DNA from 2 places in the Kribbella sp. NPDC004536 genome. Region 2 is predicted to be linked to the other one. Evidence: riboswitches for the same ligand, from Rfam matches in the RefSeq annotation. Region 2 holds a riboswitch; the other holds the start of a gene.

Region 1 (9,267 bases), on a different contig from region 2:
GAGTCCAGGACGGGTTCGGGGCGAACGAGTACGAGTACAGCGCGGACGGCACGTCGCAGGCACACCCGGGATAGGTGTTGTCGCGCCAGGTGCCGCCGGGCGCGTGCGCCTTCTCCAGCACGGTGAAGTCCGTGATCCCCGCCTGCCGCAGGCGGATCGCCGCGCCGATCCCCGACGCTCCGGCTCCGATGACGACCACATCCATGACCGACCACCTCCAGAAACCGACGGTATCTGAATACTTCGGGGATGCCAATACCGTACGTACTAGAGTCGATCGCATGCCGAGGATGACGCGCGCGGAGAGCCAGGCGCGGACCCGCGAGACCTTGGTCGCGACCGCGACGACGCTGTTCCTGCGCGACGGCTACGCCGCGACGAGCCTGGAGAAGGTGGCCGACGAGGCCGGCTACTCCAAGGGCGCGGTGTACTCGAACTTCCGCAACAAGGACGAACTGTGCCTGGTCGTGGTGGACGCGATCCGCTCGGACCAGGCCCGCCGAATGGCTGCCGCCCTCGAGGGCGCGGACACGCTCGAGGCGATGCTGGTCGCGTTCCAGCACTGGGCGGAGACGACCATCGGCGACGTCGCCTGGACGGTGTTCGAGGTCGAGTTCGCCACGCGCGCCCGGCAGGACGAGCACATCCGGCGGGAGCTCGCCGAGCGGAACGCACAGATCCGGGCGGCCGTGACCACGCTCCTCAGCGAGCATGCCGACGCGTTCGGGATCACGCTGCCGCTGCCGGCCGCCACCTGCGCGACCGCCCTGCTCAGCCTGGGCGTCGGACTCGGCGTCCAGCGCGCCATCGATCCCGACGTCGGTGTCGCGGTGCTACCGAACATGATCCGGCTGCTCGCCGGCGGCTCCAGCTGAGTCCGCTTTTCCACAGGTCTTGTTCAAGGTTTGTGGATAAGCTTGAATAAGGGTATGGCACGGGTTGAGTTGCACCGCTGGCCCGGGCACCCCGACGGGTTCACCCGGGCGGAGCGCCTGGGCGGGTCGTACGAGCTGTACCTGCCCGACCCACTGGTCGGGCGTGAGTTCGACCTGCCCGACGACGTGCTCGCGCTGCTCGAGGACGCCGCCGGCGATCTCGCCCGCCTGGACGCGACCGCCGCCGTGCTGACGAACAGCGAGGCGCTGGCGCGGCTGCTGCTCCGGGCCGAGGCGGTCGGGTCGTCGCACATCGAAGGTCTCGTCGTCGGCGCGCGCCGGTTGCTGAAGGCCGACGTACTGCGGGACCGGGCCCGGGACGTGACGGCCGAGGAGGTGCTCGGCGCGGTCGACGCGATGACCTGGGTGACGGACTCCGTACAGGCCGGTGACAAGCTCGAGGTCGAGCATCTGCTGGAAGCGCATCGCCGACTGATGGCGCAGTCGCCGAACCCGGAGTACGGCGGCGAGATCCGCTACCTGCAGAACTGGATCGGCGGCCGCTCCCCCGCCGAGGCGTACTACGTCCCGCCGCCGGCCCAACTGATCCCGGAACTGCTCGCCGACCTGATGACCTTCGTCCGCGAGTCGCGCCTCCCGGTGCTCGCGAAGACCGCGATCGCGCATGCACAGTTCGAGACCGTCCACCCCTTTGCCGACGGCAACGGCCGGACCGGGCGCGCGCTGATCCACCTGATCCTGCGCGCCGAGGGCCTGATCACCCGCACGGTCCCACCTGTCTCGCTGTCGCTCGCGACGCATGCCTTCGAGTACGTCGAGGCGCTGACCGCCTTCCGGTACGTCGGACGCGCCACCACCGCCAAGGCCCGCGCCGCCGCGAACCCGTGGTTGCGGATGTTCGCGATGGCGTGCACGCATGCGACCGCGGAGGCCGCCCGCTTCGAGCAGACTGCATCCGACCTCAAGGACGAATGGCGCGAGCGCGCCGCGCCGGTCCGCGCCGGGTCGGCTGCCGAGTTGCTGATCGAGGCACTGCCCGCCGCTCCGGTCCTCACCCTCGCGGCCGCCGCCCAGCTGATCGACCGCTCGCAACAGGCCGCGAACCAGGGCCTGGCCCGGCTGGTCGAGGCCGGCATCCTCCGTGAGGTCACCGACGGGCGGCGCAACCGCGTCTACGAGGCGCCGGAGCTGATCGACGCGTTCACCTTGCTGGAACGCCGCTTCGCGAGCCCGGCCGCGGACACCCGGATCGAACCACCTAGCAGACCGGTCCCGTCGAGGCCAGGACCGACACACTAGGCGGTTTGACTTTCCGGTCGCGAGCGAGCAAGAATTCGAACACATGTTCGAAGCGTACAGGGGAGCTCGTGATGGCGTTCGACTGGGACATCCTGCACCGGCCGTCGGCGATGGCGATGGTGCGCGGCCAGCTGGGCTTCAGCTGGATGGTGCTGTCCGGACGCCTGGCCCAGCTGACCGACGAGCAGTACTTCTGGCGGCCGAGCAGTGCGGCGCTGACCGTCGTCCGGAGGCACTACGCCGGGCAGTTCCGATCACTCGGGTCCGGCGAATGGGTCGCGCAGTGGCCGGACGAGCCGGACCACCGTGGGCCGCGGACGATCGCTTGGCTGATCGCGCACCTGACCGAGACGTTCTTCGAGCGCTGGGAGTGGACGTTCGGGGCGAGCCGGCAAGGCCGCGCGGACATCACCCTGCACGGCAACGCCCGCGACGCGGTCGCCTGGCTGACGTACTGGGTCGAGGCCTGGCAGGACGCGATCGCCGAGCTGGACGAGAGCGAGGCGATGACGATCGGCCTCAGCCAGGCCAACGAGCTGGACGCGAGCGAACCCTTCGGACACGTCGTGCTGCGGCTCAACCGTGAGCTCATCCACCACGGCTCGGAGATCATGACGCTCCAGGACCTGTACGCGGTCGCGGCGTGAGGACACAAGATGTGCGACACGCGGCGTGGCGCTACCACAAGATGTAGATCGATCGGCCTAGCATCGCTACTGCTGGTGGTTCGGGATGCTCAACACCACAAGATGTTGGGTAGTCCGAGGCAACAGGGGAATCCGGTGCGACTCCGGAGCTGCCCCGCAACGGTGAGCCGACGCGCCGTCCAGGCGCGCCCGCAAGTCCGGATACCTGCCACCGGCGCGTGCACCGCCGGTGCACGCGGTCCGAGATCTCGCGGGTGGGTCGCCGGGCGCGACGGTAGTGATCCCGGCCGGTGCTGCCGGTCGCGTCGTGCGCCTGCTCGTGTGGTCTCGGGTCTCCGAACTCTTCTGGAGCGCACACCTGTGACCATCGCTTCCTCATCCCCCGCGGCAGCGGGTCAGGCGGTCGAGCTGACCGTCGTCCGCCGCGACGGCAGCAGTACTCCCTTCGACACCACCAAGATCTCCGTCGCCATGACGAAGGCGTTCCTCGCCGTCGAGGGCGCCGACGCCGGCAGCACCCACCGGGTCCGCGACCTGGTGACCGACCTGACCGGCCGGGTCGTCACCGCCCTCACCAGCCGCGGCCTGCCGTCCGCCACGTCGTCCACGTCTTCCACGTCTTCCACGTCTTCCACGTCTTCCACGTCTTCCACGTCTTCCACGTCCACGACTTCCACGTCTTCCAGGGCGCGCCGCAGCGTGCAGGTCGAGGACATCCAGGACCAGGTCGAGCTGGCGCTGATGCGCGCCGGCGAGCACCAGGTCGCCCGCGCCTACGTGCTGTACCGCGAGGAGCGGACCAAGGCCCGGACGCCCGCCGACCCGTCCGGCGTCACCGACAAGCCGGCGCTGACCGTCCGCGCGGCCGACGGCAGCCGCACCCCGCTCGACGTCGACCGGCTCCGGGTGATCGTCGCCGAGGCCGCCGACGGCCTCGATGCGGTCGACGCCGAGCTGATCCTCGACGAGACCCTCGGCTCCTGTTACGACGGCATCGCGCAGCACGAGGTCGAGCTCGCACTGGTGATGGCCACCCGGTCGTACGTCGAGACCGAGCCGCAGTACAGCTTCGCCGCGGCCCGCCTGCTGCTCGACCAGATCCGCCGCGAGGCGCTCGGCCGCGTGCACGGCGAACCACGCCAGGCAAGCCAGGCCGACATGACCGAGGCGTACGCCGACTACTTCCCGCGCTACATCCGGACCGGCATCGAGGCCGGCCAACTCGACCCGGAGCTCGGCCGCTTCGACCTCGATCGTCTCGCCGCCGCGATCAGGCCCGAGCGCGACCTCGGCTTCACGTTCCTGGCGCTGCAGACGCTGTACGACCGCTATCTGCTGCACCTCGACAAGGTGCGGTACGAGTTGCCGCAGGCGTTCTTCCTCCGGGTCGCGATGGGCATGGCGCTCCGCGAGGACGACCGCGACGCCCGCGCGATCGAGTTCTACGAACTGCTCAGCTCGTTCCGCTTCATGTCGTCGACACCGACCCTGTTCAACTCCGGCACCACCCGCCCGCAGCTGTCGTCCTGCTTCCTGACGACGGTCCAGGACGACCTGTCCGGCATCTTCACCGGCATCCGCAACAACGCCCTGCTCGCCAAGTACTCCGGCGGCCTCGGCAACGACTGGACCCCCATCCGCGGCATCGGCGCCCACATCCACGGCACCAACGGCGAGTCCCAGGGCATAGTCCCCTTCCTCAAAATCGCCAACGACACCGCCGTAGCCGTGAATCAGTGTTTCGCGCCGGAGACGCTTGTCTACACCGCAGGCAGAGCGAAAGCGATCCGCGACGTCAAGATCGGCGACCTGGTCCTCGGCGCCAGCGGTCGCTACCGCGAAGTGACGAAGACATTCACGTACGACCAGGACGGCCCGATGGTGGAGCTCGACGTCAAGCACTCGATCGACCCGCTCGTGGTGACGTCTGGGCACCCGTTCTACGCAATTCAGGGCATTCCGCTGGAGCAGGGCAACGAGCGCACGTTCCGGTGGCTCAAGAACGGAAAGGTCAAGCCCGGGTGGGTCGAGGCGGGAATGATCAGTAAGGGTGACTACATCGGTCAGGTAGTGCCGGAGGAGATTGTCCCCGTCGGTCTCACCGATGACGACGCACGGCTGTACGGCATCCTGCTCGGCGATGGCCACTCGTCGAAGGACGGCCGTGAGTGGGGCGTCTCGGGCAATCCGACGCGTGATACGCATCTGTCCTTCGTTCGTACCTACTTGACCTCGCGCGGCATCCACTTCTGGGAGGCGCATCGAGGAGACACCTACACGCAGATCTGCTGGGCCTCCGGACGTGGACCACTGCGCGACCCGATGACCGGACGCATCAGCGGGCCGGGCGAGCCAACTCTGCCGTTCACACGTAAGGATCTGTACGCCAGAGATCGCACAAAACGCATCGCGCGACGACTTGCACATCTTCCGCCCAGCCAGACCCTCGCGCTCGTGCGCGGCCTTCTCGAGACGGACGGTGGCGTGTCACGTGGAAAGGAAATCTACTTCACCACTACCTCCGAAGGTCTCGCTACCGGTCTGCGTTACCAACTGCTTCGGCTCGGAGTCCCGACGGCCGGACAGTACCGGGTGCGCGAAGGCGAACATACCGGCCGTCGCTCAGACGGGTCCGAGATTACGTTCTCCAAGCCTGTGCAGACATTCGATCTCCGTATCCCCGCTGTCCCGGGAATCGCCGAGCTGTTCGGAATCACCCCCATTCGGAAACTCAACTGGATCTCGCACGAAGGAATGGTCTTCTCCCGCGTGCGCGATGTCCGCGCGATCCCACCGGTTCCGGTCGTGCACGACCTCGAGGTCGACGTCGACCAGTCCTACATGACCGTCGCCGGTCTGGCTCACAACGGAGGCAAGCGCAAGGGCGCGGTGTGTGCGTATTTGGAGACTTGGCATATCGATGTCGAGGAGTTTCTCGAGCTGCGGAAGAACACCGGGGACGAGCGGCGGCGGACTCATGACATGAACACCGCGAACTGGGTGCCTGATCTGTTCATGCAGCGGGTGGAGGCCGGCGGTGATTGGACGCTGTTCTCGCCGGACGAGGTCCCGGAGCTGCATGATCTGTACGGCGCTGCGTTCGCCGAGGCGTACGCCGGCTACGAGGCGGCGGCGGATCGTGGGGAGATCCGGGTCTTCAAGCGGGTGAAGGCGGTCGAGCTGTGGCGGCGCATGCTGACGGTGCTGTTCGAGACCGGGCACCCGTGGATCACCTTCAAGGACGCCAGCAACCTGCGGTCACCGCAGCAGCACGACGGCGTTGTCCACTCGTCCAACCTCTGCACCGAGATCACGCTGAACACCACCGTCGACGAAACCGCGGTCTGCAACCTCGGCTCGGTCAACCTGGTCGCGCATCTCACCGCGGACGGCCTGGATGCCGAGCTGCTCCGGGACACCGTCCGGACCGCGGTGCGGATGCTCGACAACGTCATCGACGTGAACTTCTACACCACCCCAGAGGCGGAGCGGGCGAACCAGCGGCACCGCCCGGTCGGCCTCGGGTTGATGGGTTTCGCGGACGCACTCGCCAAGCTGCGGATTCCGTACGCCTCCGACGCGGCCGTCGAGTTCGCGGACCGATCCATGGAGGAGATCAGCTACCACGCGATCGAGGCGTCGAGTGACCTGGCGGCCGAGCGCGGCAGCTACTCGTCGTACGACGGGTCGCTGTGGAGCCTCGGGATCCTGCCGATCGACTCGCTCGACCTGCTGCACACCGCCCGCGACGGCGACGTGATCATCGACCGCGGCACCCGGCTCGACTGGGAAACGCTGCGGGCGAAGGTCCTCCGCGACGGCCTGCGGAACTCGAACGTGATGGCGATCGCGCCGACCGCGACGATCTCGAACATCTGCGGCGTGAGCCAGTCGATCGAGCCGACGTACAGCAACCTGTTCGTGAAGTCGAACATGTCCGGCGAGTTCACCGTCGCGAACCCGTACCTGGTCGCCGATCTGAAGGCCCGCGGGCTGTGGGACCAGGTGATGGTGTCCGACCTGAAGTACCACGACGGTGTGCTGGCCGGGATCGAGCGGATCCCCGCCGACCTGCGCGAGCTGTACGCGACCGCGTTCGAGATCGACCCGCTGTGGCTGGTGAAGGCGGCCTCGCGGCGGCAGAAGTGGATCGACCAGGCGCAGTCGCTGAACCTCTACATGGCGAAGCCGTCCGGCCGGGCCCTCGACGAGCTGTACCGGTCAGCTTGGCGGTACGGCCTCAAGACGACCTATTACCTGCGTTCCCAGTCGGCGACGCACGTGGAGAAGTCCACGCTGCGGGGCACCGACGGCCGCCTCAACGCCGTACCGGTTGCCTTGGCCGAGCCCACCGGAGCGGTCTGCTCCATCGACGACCCCGACTGCGAGGCCTGCCAGTGAACACCATTTCCATCGGAGCCGACCGGGTGCAGGTCGCCGAGAAGTCCATGATCAACTCGCGGGCCGACGTCAACCAACTGCTGCCGCTGAAGTACAAGTGGGCCTGGGAGAAGTACCTGAACGCCTGCAACAACCACTGGATGCCCACGGAAGTCTCGATGCAGGCAGACATCTCCCTGTGGAAGTCCCCCAACGGCCTGACCGATGACGAGCGGCTGATGCTCAAGCGGAACCTCGGCTTCTTCGCCACCGCGGAGTCCCTGGTCGCGAACAACATCGTCCTCGCGGTCTACCGTCAGCTCAGCAACCCCGAATGCCGGCAGTACCTGCTCCGCCAGGCGTTCGAGGAGGCCGTGCACACGCACACCTTCCAGTACATCTGTACGTCGCTCGGCCTGGACGAGGGCGAGCTGTTCAACATGTACCGCGAGATCCCGTCGATCTCCGACAAGGACGCCTGGGCGCTGAAGTACACCCAGCACCTCGAGGACCCGGACTTCCGCACTGGTACGCCGGAGAACGACACGGCGTTCCTGCGCGACCTGATCGCGTTCTACGTGGTGTTCGAGGGAATGTGGTTCTACACCGGGTTCGCGCAGATCCTGTCGCTCGGCCGGCGGAACAAGATGGTCGGCATCGCCGAGCAGTACCAGTACATCCTGCGCGACGAGTCGATCCACCTGAACTTCGGCATCGACTGCATCAACCAGATCAAGCAGGAGAATCCGCACCTGTGGACGGCTGCGTTCCAGGCCGAGGTCCGGCAGATGCTGGCCGAGGCCTGCGAACTCGAGGTCGCCTACGGCCGCGCCACCCTGCCGAACGGCATGCTCGGCCTGACCGCGGACCTCTGCGAGCAGTACATGCACTTCATCACCGACCGCAGAGCAGAACAAATTGGACTTGATCCGCTGTTCGGTGAAACGCGGAGCCCCTTCGGATGGATGTCAGAGGTGATGGACCTGAAGAAGGAGAAGAACTTCTTCGAGACCCGAGTGATCGAGTACCAGTCCGCCGGCGGTCTCAGCTGGGACTGACCACCTGATCACCCCTCGGACAGGGAGGCCCGCGGCGCAACTCGCCGCCCCGCGGGCCTCCCGCCTCACCCGGTCAACGGGGGTTGTCGGCGTGGGTGAGGGTTTCCCAGGCGTAGAAGTAGTTGGCGCCGGCTGGGCGTTGGGCTTCGGTGTAGGTCAGTGTCGTGGGCAGCTGCTGGCCCAGGCGGTTGTGGTAGTGGTTGTAGACGATCTCGGTGACTGCGCCGAGGCCCTTCTTCACTGTGCCGCCGCACAGCGTCGACGGAGTTGGAGCGCCGTTCTCCAGGCGGGTATGGAAGTTGTAGGCGTCGGTCAGGCGCTTGCCTGCTTCGGCGTACAGGTTGACGCCCTGGTGGTAGGCGGTTTCGGCGATGTGGGTCGCGGCGGTCAGGCCCCAGCCGGTGTGGCCGAAGTCGCGGCAGGTCTCCTGGGCCAGCCCGTTCGTGAACGTCGACTGGCCCTGCCAGTAGTCGACGATCTCCTGACGCGAGTTCATCGGGCACGTCGACGGCGCCTTCGGGTACGCGCCGTCGCTCGTCTCGTACACGTACCCGGGCAGCCGGCCGCGCCAGATGCTCAGCGCCTTGTCGTACGCCGCGTGGTCGTCGAGGAAGACGGCGATCCCGATCGCGGCGTCGGTCATGATCAGTTCCCAGTTCCCGTTCTTGCAGCCGGCGCCGTCGCGTACCTCGGGCAGGTACACGTCGCGCAGCATCTTCTCGAACCGGCCACGCTGCGCCCACGGTCCGCCGTACGTGTGCTTGATCAGCTCACCGGCCCGCGAGAACGAGGCGCCCGACCAACCGGTCTGCAGCGGCGCGTTGGTGTTGGTGTGATCCTTCAGTACGGCGGACCACGCATCCATGATCTGGATCGACTTCTTGGCGTACCGGTCGTCGCGGGTGAGGTACCAGAGCAGCGCGTGGGTGTACGCGGCCAGCGCGTCGTTGCGCTCGTCGGAGCACCCGTAGTTCGGGTTGGAACTCG
Region 2 (9,267 bases):
TTGATGGGCCGGGCGCTAGCCCGGGGGTGGGTGGGGTGCGTGGAGCGGGCGCGTGTGAGGAGCGGAGCGACGAGGTTAGCGCCTGCGGAGCGCGCGCAGGGTTGCTTGTCGGGCTGCGGAGCGCGCGCGGGGCTGCTTGTACGCGGGGGTCTGCAAGTAGTCTGGCGGCGTGGGTATGGTGATGGCGGTGTCGTTCGAGCGGTACGGGCGGCTTTATTACCTTGATCCGGGGGAGTTTCGGCCTCGGGTGGGGGACAAGGTGCTGGTGCCTACCGATGACGGGCCTGAGGTTGCTGAGTGTGTTTGGGCGCCGCAGTTCGTGACCGAGGAGGTCGGCGGGCTGCCGTTGTGTGCCGGGATCGCGAGTACGGCCGATCTGGAGCGGGACGAGCAGAACCGGCAGCGGCGGGCGGATGCCCGGGTGATCGCGAAGCGGACGATCCGCCAGCACGGGTTGCCGATGAAGGTGGTCGGGATCGACTTCGTCGACCGGCGGGCGGATATCGACCAGTTGGTGATCGTGTACTTCTCGGCGCCGCACCGGGTGGACTTCCGGGAGCTGGTACGGGATCTGGCGCGGGCGTTGCGGGCGCGGATCGAGCTCAGGCAGGTCGGGGCGCGGGACGAGGCGCGGTTGCAGGGCGGGATCGGGCCGTGCGGGCGGGATCTGTGTTGTGCGACGTTCCTGAAGGACTTCGAGCCGGTCAGTGTGCGGATGGCGAAGGACCAGGACCTGCCGCTGAACCCGTTGAAGATCTCCGGTGCGTGCGGGCGGTTGATGTGCTGCCTGAAGTACGAGCACCCGCTGTACCAGGAGTTCAACGCGAAGGCCCCGGCGACCGGAACCGTGGTGGAGACCCCCGCGGGTGATGGAGTGGTGGTCGGGCACAACGTTCCGAGCGACACGGTGGTCGTCCGGCTGGCGGCTTCGGGCCGGCGTTGTGCGTGCAGCCGGGCGGACGTGTGTTCGCCGCGGCAGCAGTACGAGGCGTCGAGTACGACGACCCCGGACGCACCGCCCGTAGTACCCGGCAAAACGGCCCCGCCCGAGAAAACCCAGCCCGAGAACACGGCCCAGCACCAGGAAACGGCACCGGCCGAGGAAGAGCGCCGGCCGCGGAAGCCGCGGCGGCGTCGCCGGTTGCATCATGACGACGAGGGAGAAAGCCCGCAGTGAGATTCCGCAGGTCGACCGTACTGGTGGCAGCTCTTGCGGTGCTGGCGAGTGGGTGTGGGGTGGCGAGCCGCGCGCAGGGCGGCGGTGACGGTACGGCGCCGACCGTCGGCGGCAATCCGCCGAGCGGGCCGGTCGGGCCGATCCCGGCGGGGCTGGAGAAGTTCTACCAGCAGAAGCCGGACTGGGAACGCTGCGGTTCGAACCAGCAGTGCGCGACGATCCTCGTACCGCTGGACTACACGAAGCCGGCCGGGCAGACGATCGAGCTGCGGGCCCGCAAGGTGCTGGCGAAGGACCGCGGCGGCCGGATCGGGACGCTGTTCATCAACCCGGGCGGTCCGGGCGCGTCCGGGCAGGAGTTCGCCGCGCAGGCGCCGATGCTGTTCGGGGCGTCGTTGCTGCGGAAGTTCGACATCATCGGCTGGGACCCGCGGGGCGTGGGCGAATCGACGCCGGTGAAGTGCCTCGACACCGCGCAACTGGACGCGATGATCGCCGCGGACGGCAGCCCGGACACCCCGGCCGAGGTCGCGGACCTGGACCAGCAGTCGAAGACGTTCGCGGCCGGCTGCGAGAAGCAGTCCGGTGCGCTGCTGCCGCACGTGAACACCAAGGACGCGGCCCGCGACATCGACGTACTGCGCGGGATCGTCGGCGACCCGCAGCTGTACTACCTCGGCATGTCGTACGGCACGTACCTCGGGGCGACGTACGCCGAGGAGTTCCCGAAGAACGTCGGCCGGATGGTGCTGGACGGCGCCGTCGACCCGGCGATCTCGTCGGAGCAGATGGGGATCGCGCAGGCGAAGGGCTTCGACAAGGCGCTGGACGCGTTCGCGGAGGACTGCGCGCAGCGGTCCTGCAAACTTGGGAGCAGCAAGAACGAGGTACTCGCGAAGGTCGACCAGCTGATCAAGAACAGCGACGAGCACCCGTTGCCGGGTGACGGGCAGCGCCAGGTCACGCAGGCGCTGGTCGTGCTCGGCATCGTCTACCCGCTGTACCTGAAGGACTTCTGGCCGCGGCTCGAGGACGCGGTCGCCGACGGCCTGGCCGGGAACGGGGCGCGGCTGCTCGCGCTCGCCGACGAGTACACCGACCGCAAGCCGTCCGGGTACGCCGACAACTCCAACGAGGTGCAGATCGCGGTCAACTGCAGCGACCGGCCGGATGTCACCTCGATCGCGCAGATCCAGGCGAGCCTGCCGACGTTCAAGGCCGCGTCGCCGCGGTTCGGCGAGTTCATGGCCTGGTCGTCGACGGCGTGCATGAACTGGCCGGTGAAGCCGACGAACAAGCCGCACCCGATCAAGGCGGCCGGTTCGAAGCCGATCATGGTGCTCGGTACGACGCGGGACCCGGCGACGCCGTACGAGTGGGCCGTCGGGCTGGCGCACGAGCTGGAGAACGGCATCCTGGTGACGCGGGACGGCGACGGTCACACGGCGTACCTGTCCGGCAACGCCTGCGTGAAGAACGTCGTCGAGAGCTACCTCGTGCAAGGCAACACACCGGCCGCCGACATCAAGTGTTAGTTGGGGCGGTTGTTGCCCGGGTCGACCGGCACCTTGAGGGTGTCGACCGCGTGCTGGAGGACGGCGCGTAGGCCGGCCTCGTCCTGGGGGCGGCCGCCGACGGTGATCTCGACGGCTGACGTCTTGCCGCCGTCGAGCGAGATCCAGCGCGACAGGCCCATCCGCGGCCCGCGGGTCTTGTCGACGTAGGTGTAGACGAGCAGGCCGTTGTCGCGGCTCAGCACCTGCAGGTCCTGCTCGTCGATGCTGCGCTCGCGGTTCTTCACCAGCTGGTCCGGCGTCTGCTTGCTGCCCCGGGTGTCGAACCGGAGCTGCCAGACCCCGGTCGGGTCGAGGAACTTCGGCCGGGTACCGCTCTGGGCGCTCTTCCAGCCGGCCGGGACCTCCGCCGACACCGGGTCGTCGTCGGTGCCGAAGTTCTGCACGACGTACTGCAGGCCGTCGGCCTGGAGCCCGTCGCCGCGGGCCGGGGTGCTGGACGGAATCGGGCTGACGATGCCCACCGGCGTGTCGTGCGCTGTGAACGGGTTGCCGCCGTTGACGGCGACGACCGTGCCGAAGGCCACTACGCCGACGGTCATTCCCGCCAGCGTCATCAGCAGCGCCTGGTGCCTGGGCGTGAGCATCCCGACCTCGCTTCCCTCTCTCCGGGCCGATTATCCCCGACGAGAGGGGCGTCACCGCAAACCGCCGCGTACGCTGGCTCGTCGTGGAGATGTCGAACACCGCTTTTCAGCAGGCCCTGCAGCGATACGACGACGGTACGGCAGAACGCGCCGAGCTGAAGCTGCTCACCAAGGAACTGCTGAACCGCCTGGTCGTGAAGGCACCGGGGCACGCGGTGGAGGTACGGATTCCGCCGTACGGCGCCGTGCAGTGCATCGAAGGCCCGCGCCACACCCGCGGTACACCCGGAGCGGTGATCGAGATGCCGCCGGAGTTGTGGATCGACGTCGCGCTCGGCCGCGTGACCTGGGCAGAGGCCCGAATGACCGGCAAGCTCCGGGCCAGCGGCGAACGCACTGACCTGACCGAATTGCTGCCGCTGACGTGACAGGGCCGCGGCACTCCCCTGCAGTGCCGCGGCCCGAGTCGGGTTCGCCGAGGATCAGTGCGCCGAGGTCGACCAGATCGCCGTGCGGCCGTACACGATCACCAGCCGCCCGTCGTTCCGCATCTGCAGCACGGCGCCCTTACGGACGGTCTTGCTGGACCACAGCGGGCGCTTGGCCGCGCTGTAGACGACCAGGTTGCCGTCGGTCTGCATGACCGCGAACGCACCCTTGCTGACCGTCCGGGTCGACCAGACCGGCGTCTTGCCGTTCTTGACCATCACGAGGTTGCCGTCGGTCTGCATCTGCAGGCGGAACACCCGGCTCGTCGAGAACAGCATGTCGTACACCTGCAGCGCTCGGCCCGAGCCGAGCGTGCCGATCACCATGTGCCGGTACCAGACAGGCTTCTTGCGGCTGTTGTAGATGACCAGGTTGGAGTCGTCCTGGACGGCGAGGAAGGCGCCGGTGTTGCCGGCGGTGTTGCTAGCCCAGATCGTCGTCCGGCCGGAGACGACGACCAGGTTGCCGTCGCGCTTCATGATCAGGCTCGAGGCTTTGCGGTTCGTCACCGTGGCCCACAGCGCCGTGCGGCCCTTGTACAGCACCGCGTTGCCGTCGGTCTGCATGATGAGCGTGTACATGCCGTTCGACGAGCGCCGGTACTGGCCCGGCTTGAGGTACTCGCCGGACTTGAGCACGGCCGGGACGGCGGCGGTCGCCGTGCCCGCGGCCTGGGCCGTGGAAGGAACAAGCAGGGTGGCACCGGCGGCCGCGCCGACAGCGAGGGTGGCGAGCAGCCGGGTGCCGGCCGACTTGATCGAGATCATGCGGTTGTTCTCCGATTCCCGAGATTCGGCCGGGGTTTCCCCGGCCTCCGAGATTGACGCCCTGGGCAACCAATCGGTTGTCACGCTAGGACGCCCCCGGGTCGCTCCCGGATCCTTTCGATCCTGCTCGAAAGGGTGGCCGGAAATCAGGTTCGTCCTTACCGGTCGGACCTGTCACCATGGTGCGGTGAGTCTTCGTACCCGGCTGGCCCGGTTGCGGGTCGATCTGACCCCGTGGCGCGGTTCCCGCGACTTCCGGATCCTGCTGGTGGCCGGCTCGGTCTTCTTCCTCGGCGGCATGGTCGGGTACGTCGCGCTGCCGTACCAGCTGTACCAGCTGACCGGATCGAACTTCGCGGTCGGCGCGATGGGCCTGGTGACGATCGTCCCGCTGATCGTGTTCGGCCTGTACGGCGGTGCGCTCGCGGACCACGTGGAACGCCGGAAACTGCTGGTCGGGACCGGGATCGCCCAGGTGGTGATCTCCGCGCTGATGGTCGCGAACACCCTGCTCGCGCACCCGCAGGTGTGGCTGATCTACGTCTGCGGCGCGCTCAACGCCGTCGCCTCGTCGCTGCAGCGACCCTCGCGCGAAGCGCTCCTCCCGCGGGTGGTGAAGCACGAGGAGATCCCGGCCGCGGTCGCGCTGAGCTCACTGACCTCCCAGGTCGGGCAGTTGGCCGGCCCGGCGCTCGGTGGCGTCCTGGTCGGCTCGGTGGGCGTGACCTGGGCGTTCTCGGTCGAGCTGGCCGGGATCGTGTTCGCCACGCTGCTGTACGCCCGGCTCGGGTCGTACCGCTCACGCGAGCACACCACGGCGCCGAGCCTGCGCGCGATCGGCGGCGGGATCGTGTACGCGTTCCGCCGCAAGGACCTGCTGGCGACGTACCTGGTCGACATGGTCGGGATGTTCCTGGCGATGCCTATCGTGCTGTTCCCGGCGTTCGCGACGGACATCCTGAAGGAACCGAAGCTGCTCGGCCTGCTGTACAGCGCCGAGGCGATCGGCGCGATGTGCGCCTCGCTGACGAGCGGCTGGGCCAAACACGTGCACCACCAGGGCCGGGCCGTCGTACTCGCGACCATGGGCTGGGGCGCCGCGGTCGGGATCGCCGGGCTGGCGCCGAACATCTGGTTCGCCATCGGCTTCTTCGCGCTCGCCGGAGCCTGCGACATGGTCTCGGTGCTGTTCCGCTCGGTGATCTGGAACCAGACCATCCCGGACGAGATGCGCGGCCGGCTGGCCGGGATCGAGATGCTCGGCTACTCGCTCGGCCCACTCGGCGGTCAGGCCCGTTCCGGCCTGGTCGCCGACCTCACCACGGTCCGGACCGCGATCGTCAGCGGCGGCGCCCTGTGCGTCGTCGGGGTGATCGGGACCGCCGCGTGGCTGCGCGAGTTCTGGCGGTACGACGCCCGCACCGATGAACACGCCGTACGGGAAAGAGAGCTCCGGACCGCGGGCTAGGCTTCGGGGCATCATGCGTACCTTGATCGCCGCTGGCCTGGCTGTCGTACTGCTCGCTGGCTGCGGTGGTCCCGGGCAGGAGACTGCGCCGAGCGTCCCGCCGCTGGTGTCGGTGAGCTCGCTGGACACCCCGTCGGCGACCCCCTCGGATACGCCGACGCCGACCGCCTCGGCGACGCCCGCGGAGACCGTGTGCATGAAGCTGGATCAGGAGTTGGTCCGGACCACGCTCGCAGTGCCCGCGGTGGACGTCCAGACGAAGGCGACACCGACCGATTTCGGCATCCCGACGTACGACGTCTGTCAGCTGACGTTGAGCAACTTCCCGAACGGTCCGGTGCTGAACGTCGAGACCTCGGTGCTGCCGGCGACCGCGGCGACGCTGGCCGCGACGCAGAAGGCGTACAAGGGCGAGCCGGTGAAGCCGGTGGTGGTCGGTGACGGCGGCTACGGAGCCAGTACGTTCGTGGTCTTCTTGGTCGGGGGCAAGCTGTACAAGGTCGCCGGTCCGAAGGCCACGCTCGCGAAGTACGTCGTACTCGCGCAGGAGGTCGCGCAGCAGGCGGTGGACGTACCGACGGCGGACCCGGTGGTCACGCTCCCGGACTGCGACCGCGGGTCCTCCGCGGCGGAGAAGGTACTGGGCGCGCGGCCGACCGCGCGGCGCGACAGCGAGACGGCACAGGGCGACCCGGTCTGCGGTTGGATCACCGCGTCGGGCCTGCTGACCACCTCGGTACGGCACACGCCGCAGGCGAAGGCGTTGATCGCCCCGCTGAGCAAGGCCGCGACCTCGCAGTCGATCCCGTTCGGCGACGAAGGGTACGTCGACACGGCAACCGGCCGGACCACGATCCGGGTCGGCGACGACAAGCTGGTCGACTTCGTCCCCCTCCCGGCACGTGCGATCAACCCGGACGTGATGACCCAGTTCGCGCTCGCGATGGCATCGGTCTACACCCACTGAGCCTGGGTATCTGCGACCCGGTCGCGGGTGTTAGGGTGGCCGCGCCGTGGTGTTCGGGAAGCCGGTGCGATACCGGCGCGGCCCTCGCCACTGTGATCGGGATGTGCACCAGTCGGCTCGCGAGAGGACCACTGGCCGCGTGCGGCTGGGAAGGTCAGACCGGTGGACGCGGTACCCGTCAGCCAGGAGACCGGCCACGGCGCTGACCCGTCCACGAGGTGCTGGAGGAGCGGTCCGCCCATGGCCGTCGTACGTGTGTTCGCTGTTGCCTTGTCGTTGACCCTGCTGGCCGGCTGCGCGCCGTCCGCCGCCGAGAGTTCTCCCGGCGAGGCTGTGGTGAAGAACTGCGGGATCGAGGTCTCCGCCGACAAGCCGCCCGAGCGGGTGTTCGCTGCGTACCAGCCGGCGATCGAGCTGGCCCACGCGCTGGGGATCTCGGACCGCCTGGTCGGTACGGCGTACCTGGACGCCCAGGTGCTGCCGGAGTACGCGGCCGCGCAGTCGAAGGCGAAGTACTTCAAGAACCTGCCGAGCCGCGAGGAACTGCTCAGCCTGAATCCGGATTTCGTGCTGTCCGGCTTCAACGACGTGTTCAGCGCGGCCGGCAGCGACGCGAGCTTCGGCAGCCGGCAGAGCCTCGCCGACCTCGGCGTCCGGACCTGGATCTTCAGCCCGCTGTGCCCGACCGCGGACGGCAAGGGCGACGAGGCGATCGACCCGTCGACGGTGTCGATGGACAACGTGTACGCCGACCTGCGCGATCTCGGCCGGCTGTTCGGCGTCGAGGACCGCGCCGAGCAGGTGATCGCCGACCAGAAACGCCGGATCGCCGCCGTCGCGGAGGCGGTCAAGGATACGCCGCGGCCGACCGTCGCGATCGTCCGGCCGGGGCTCGAGGGCGGCGGGATGACGGTGTCCGGCGGCCCGGATTTCGGCACCGTACTGATCCGGCAGGCCGGTGGCGTGAACGCGTTCGCCGACCTGACCTCGAAGCGGAACGTGAAGATCAGCGTCGAGGAGTTCATCAGGCGGGACCCGGACTACGTACTGATCAGCGGCTGCTGCGACGCGTCGCTGACGCCGGCGGCCGCCCAGCCGGACGTCGACAGGATGCTCGCCAACCCGGCGTTCGCGAACCTCAAGGCGGTGCGTTCGAAGCATGTGATCCCGTGGCTGTTCGCGAACCACTCGGCCGGCGTCCGGGGCGCGTACACGACCGAGAACCTCGGCCACCTCCTGCATCCCGACCTGGTGAAGTGAAACGGGCTGCGGGCCTCGTCGGCCTGCTCGCGGTCGTGGTCGTGCTGTCGATGTGCGTCGGCAACCAGTGGATCGGACCTGGCGAGGTGTACCGAGCGTTCGCGGACTTCAGCGGGAGCGACACCGATCGAGTGGTCCGGTACCTGCGATTGCCGCGGACGGTCGCCGGGCTGCTCGTCGGCGCCGCACTCGGACTGTCCGGCGCGGTCATGCAGGGCGTCACCCGGAACCCGCTGGCCGACCCCGGGATCCTCGGCGTGAACGCCGGCGCCGCGGTCGCGGTCGTCGCGGCGATCGGGGTGTTCGGCGTCCACAGTCTGACGGGGTACGTCTGGTTCGCGCTGGGCGGCGCGCTGGTCGCGACGGTCGTCGTGTACCTGATCGGCGGCGCGGCGCCGGTGAAGCTGGCGCTGGCCGGGGCAGCGATCTCCGCGTTGCTCGGCTCGCTCACGTCGGTCGCGACGCTGACGGACCTCTCCACGCTGAACGAGTACCGGTTCTGGGTGGTCGGGTCGTTGTCGCTCGCCTCCGGCTCCGTCGTCGCGCAGGCCGTACCGTTCGTTGCCGTCGGCACCTGTCTTGCGCTGGTGCTCGGCCGGTCGCTGAACCAGCTCGCGCTCGGCGAGGACCTCGCCCGCGCGCTCGGCACCCGGGTGCTGCTGGTCCGCGTACTCGCCGGCCTGGCCGTGGTCGTTCTCGCCGGTACGGCGACCGCGATCGCGGGGCCGATCGGGTTCCTCGGGCTCGCCGTACCGCACGTCGCGCGGCTGCTCCTGGGGCCCGACCAGCGCCGGATCCTCCCGTTGTCGATGCTGCTCGCCCCGGCGGTACTGCTGTTGGCCGACGTTGTCGGACGGTTCGTCGCTCGGCCGGCCGAGCTGCAGGTCGGGATCGTCACCGCGATCGTCGGCGCCCCGCTGTTCATCGCGCTGGTTCGGCGCCGGCGGACGGCCGCGCTGTGAAGGGCTTCGCGGTCGC

Evidence for each region. Region 2 has a riboswitch for cobalamin ahead of ACFYRU_RS13910 (ABC transporter substrate-binding protein). Riboswitches for the same ligand answer to the same signal wherever they lie in the genome.
Region 1: linked by a shared signal. The riboswitch ahead of ACFYRU_RS34260 (ribonucleoside-diphosphate reductase subunit alpha) and the one ahead of ACFYRU_RS13910 (ABC transporter substrate-binding protein) in region 2 are both predicted to bind cobalamin.

The regions. Positions count from the first base shown of each region.
Region 1 is NZ_JBIALY010000004.1:200,018-209,284, forward strand. It holds gene ACFYRU_RS34240 (FAD-dependent oxidoreductase) at 1-205, opposite strand, end outside; gene ACFYRU_RS34245 (TetR/AcrR family transcriptional regulator) at 282-875, shown strand; gene ACFYRU_RS34250 (Fic family protein) at 930-2,195, shown strand; gene ACFYRU_RS34255 (DinB family protein) at 2,267-2,842, shown strand; cobalamin riboswitch at 2,902-3,070, shown strand; gene ACFYRU_RS34260 (ribonucleoside-diphosphate reductase subunit alpha) at 3,203-7,243, shown strand; gene ACFYRU_RS34265 (ribonucleotide-diphosphate reductase subunit beta) at 7,240-8,280, shown strand; gene ACFYRU_RS34270 (alginate lyase family protein) at 8,354-9,267, opposite strand, start outside.
Region 2 is NZ_JBIALY010000001.1:2,787,067-2,796,333, forward strand. It holds gene ACFYRU_RS13875 (stage 0 sporulation family protein) at 176-1,177, shown strand; gene ACFYRU_RS13880 (alpha/beta hydrolase) at 1,174-2,712, shown strand; gene ACFYRU_RS13885 (hypothetical protein) at 2,709-3,338, opposite strand; gene ACFYRU_RS13890 (sterol carrier family protein) at 3,428-3,766, shown strand; gene ACFYRU_RS13895 (hypothetical protein) at 3,821-4,594, opposite strand; gene ACFYRU_RS13900 (MFS transporter) at 4,782-6,062, shown strand; gene ACFYRU_RS13905 (hypothetical protein) at 6,076-7,029, shown strand; cobalamin riboswitch at 7,060-7,243, shown strand; gene ACFYRU_RS13910 (ABC transporter substrate-binding protein) at 7,270-8,289, shown strand; gene ACFYRU_RS13915 (FecCD family ABC transporter permease) at 8,286-9,251, shown strand; gene ACFYRU_RS13920 (FecCD family ABC transporter permease) at 9,248-9,267, shown strand, end outside.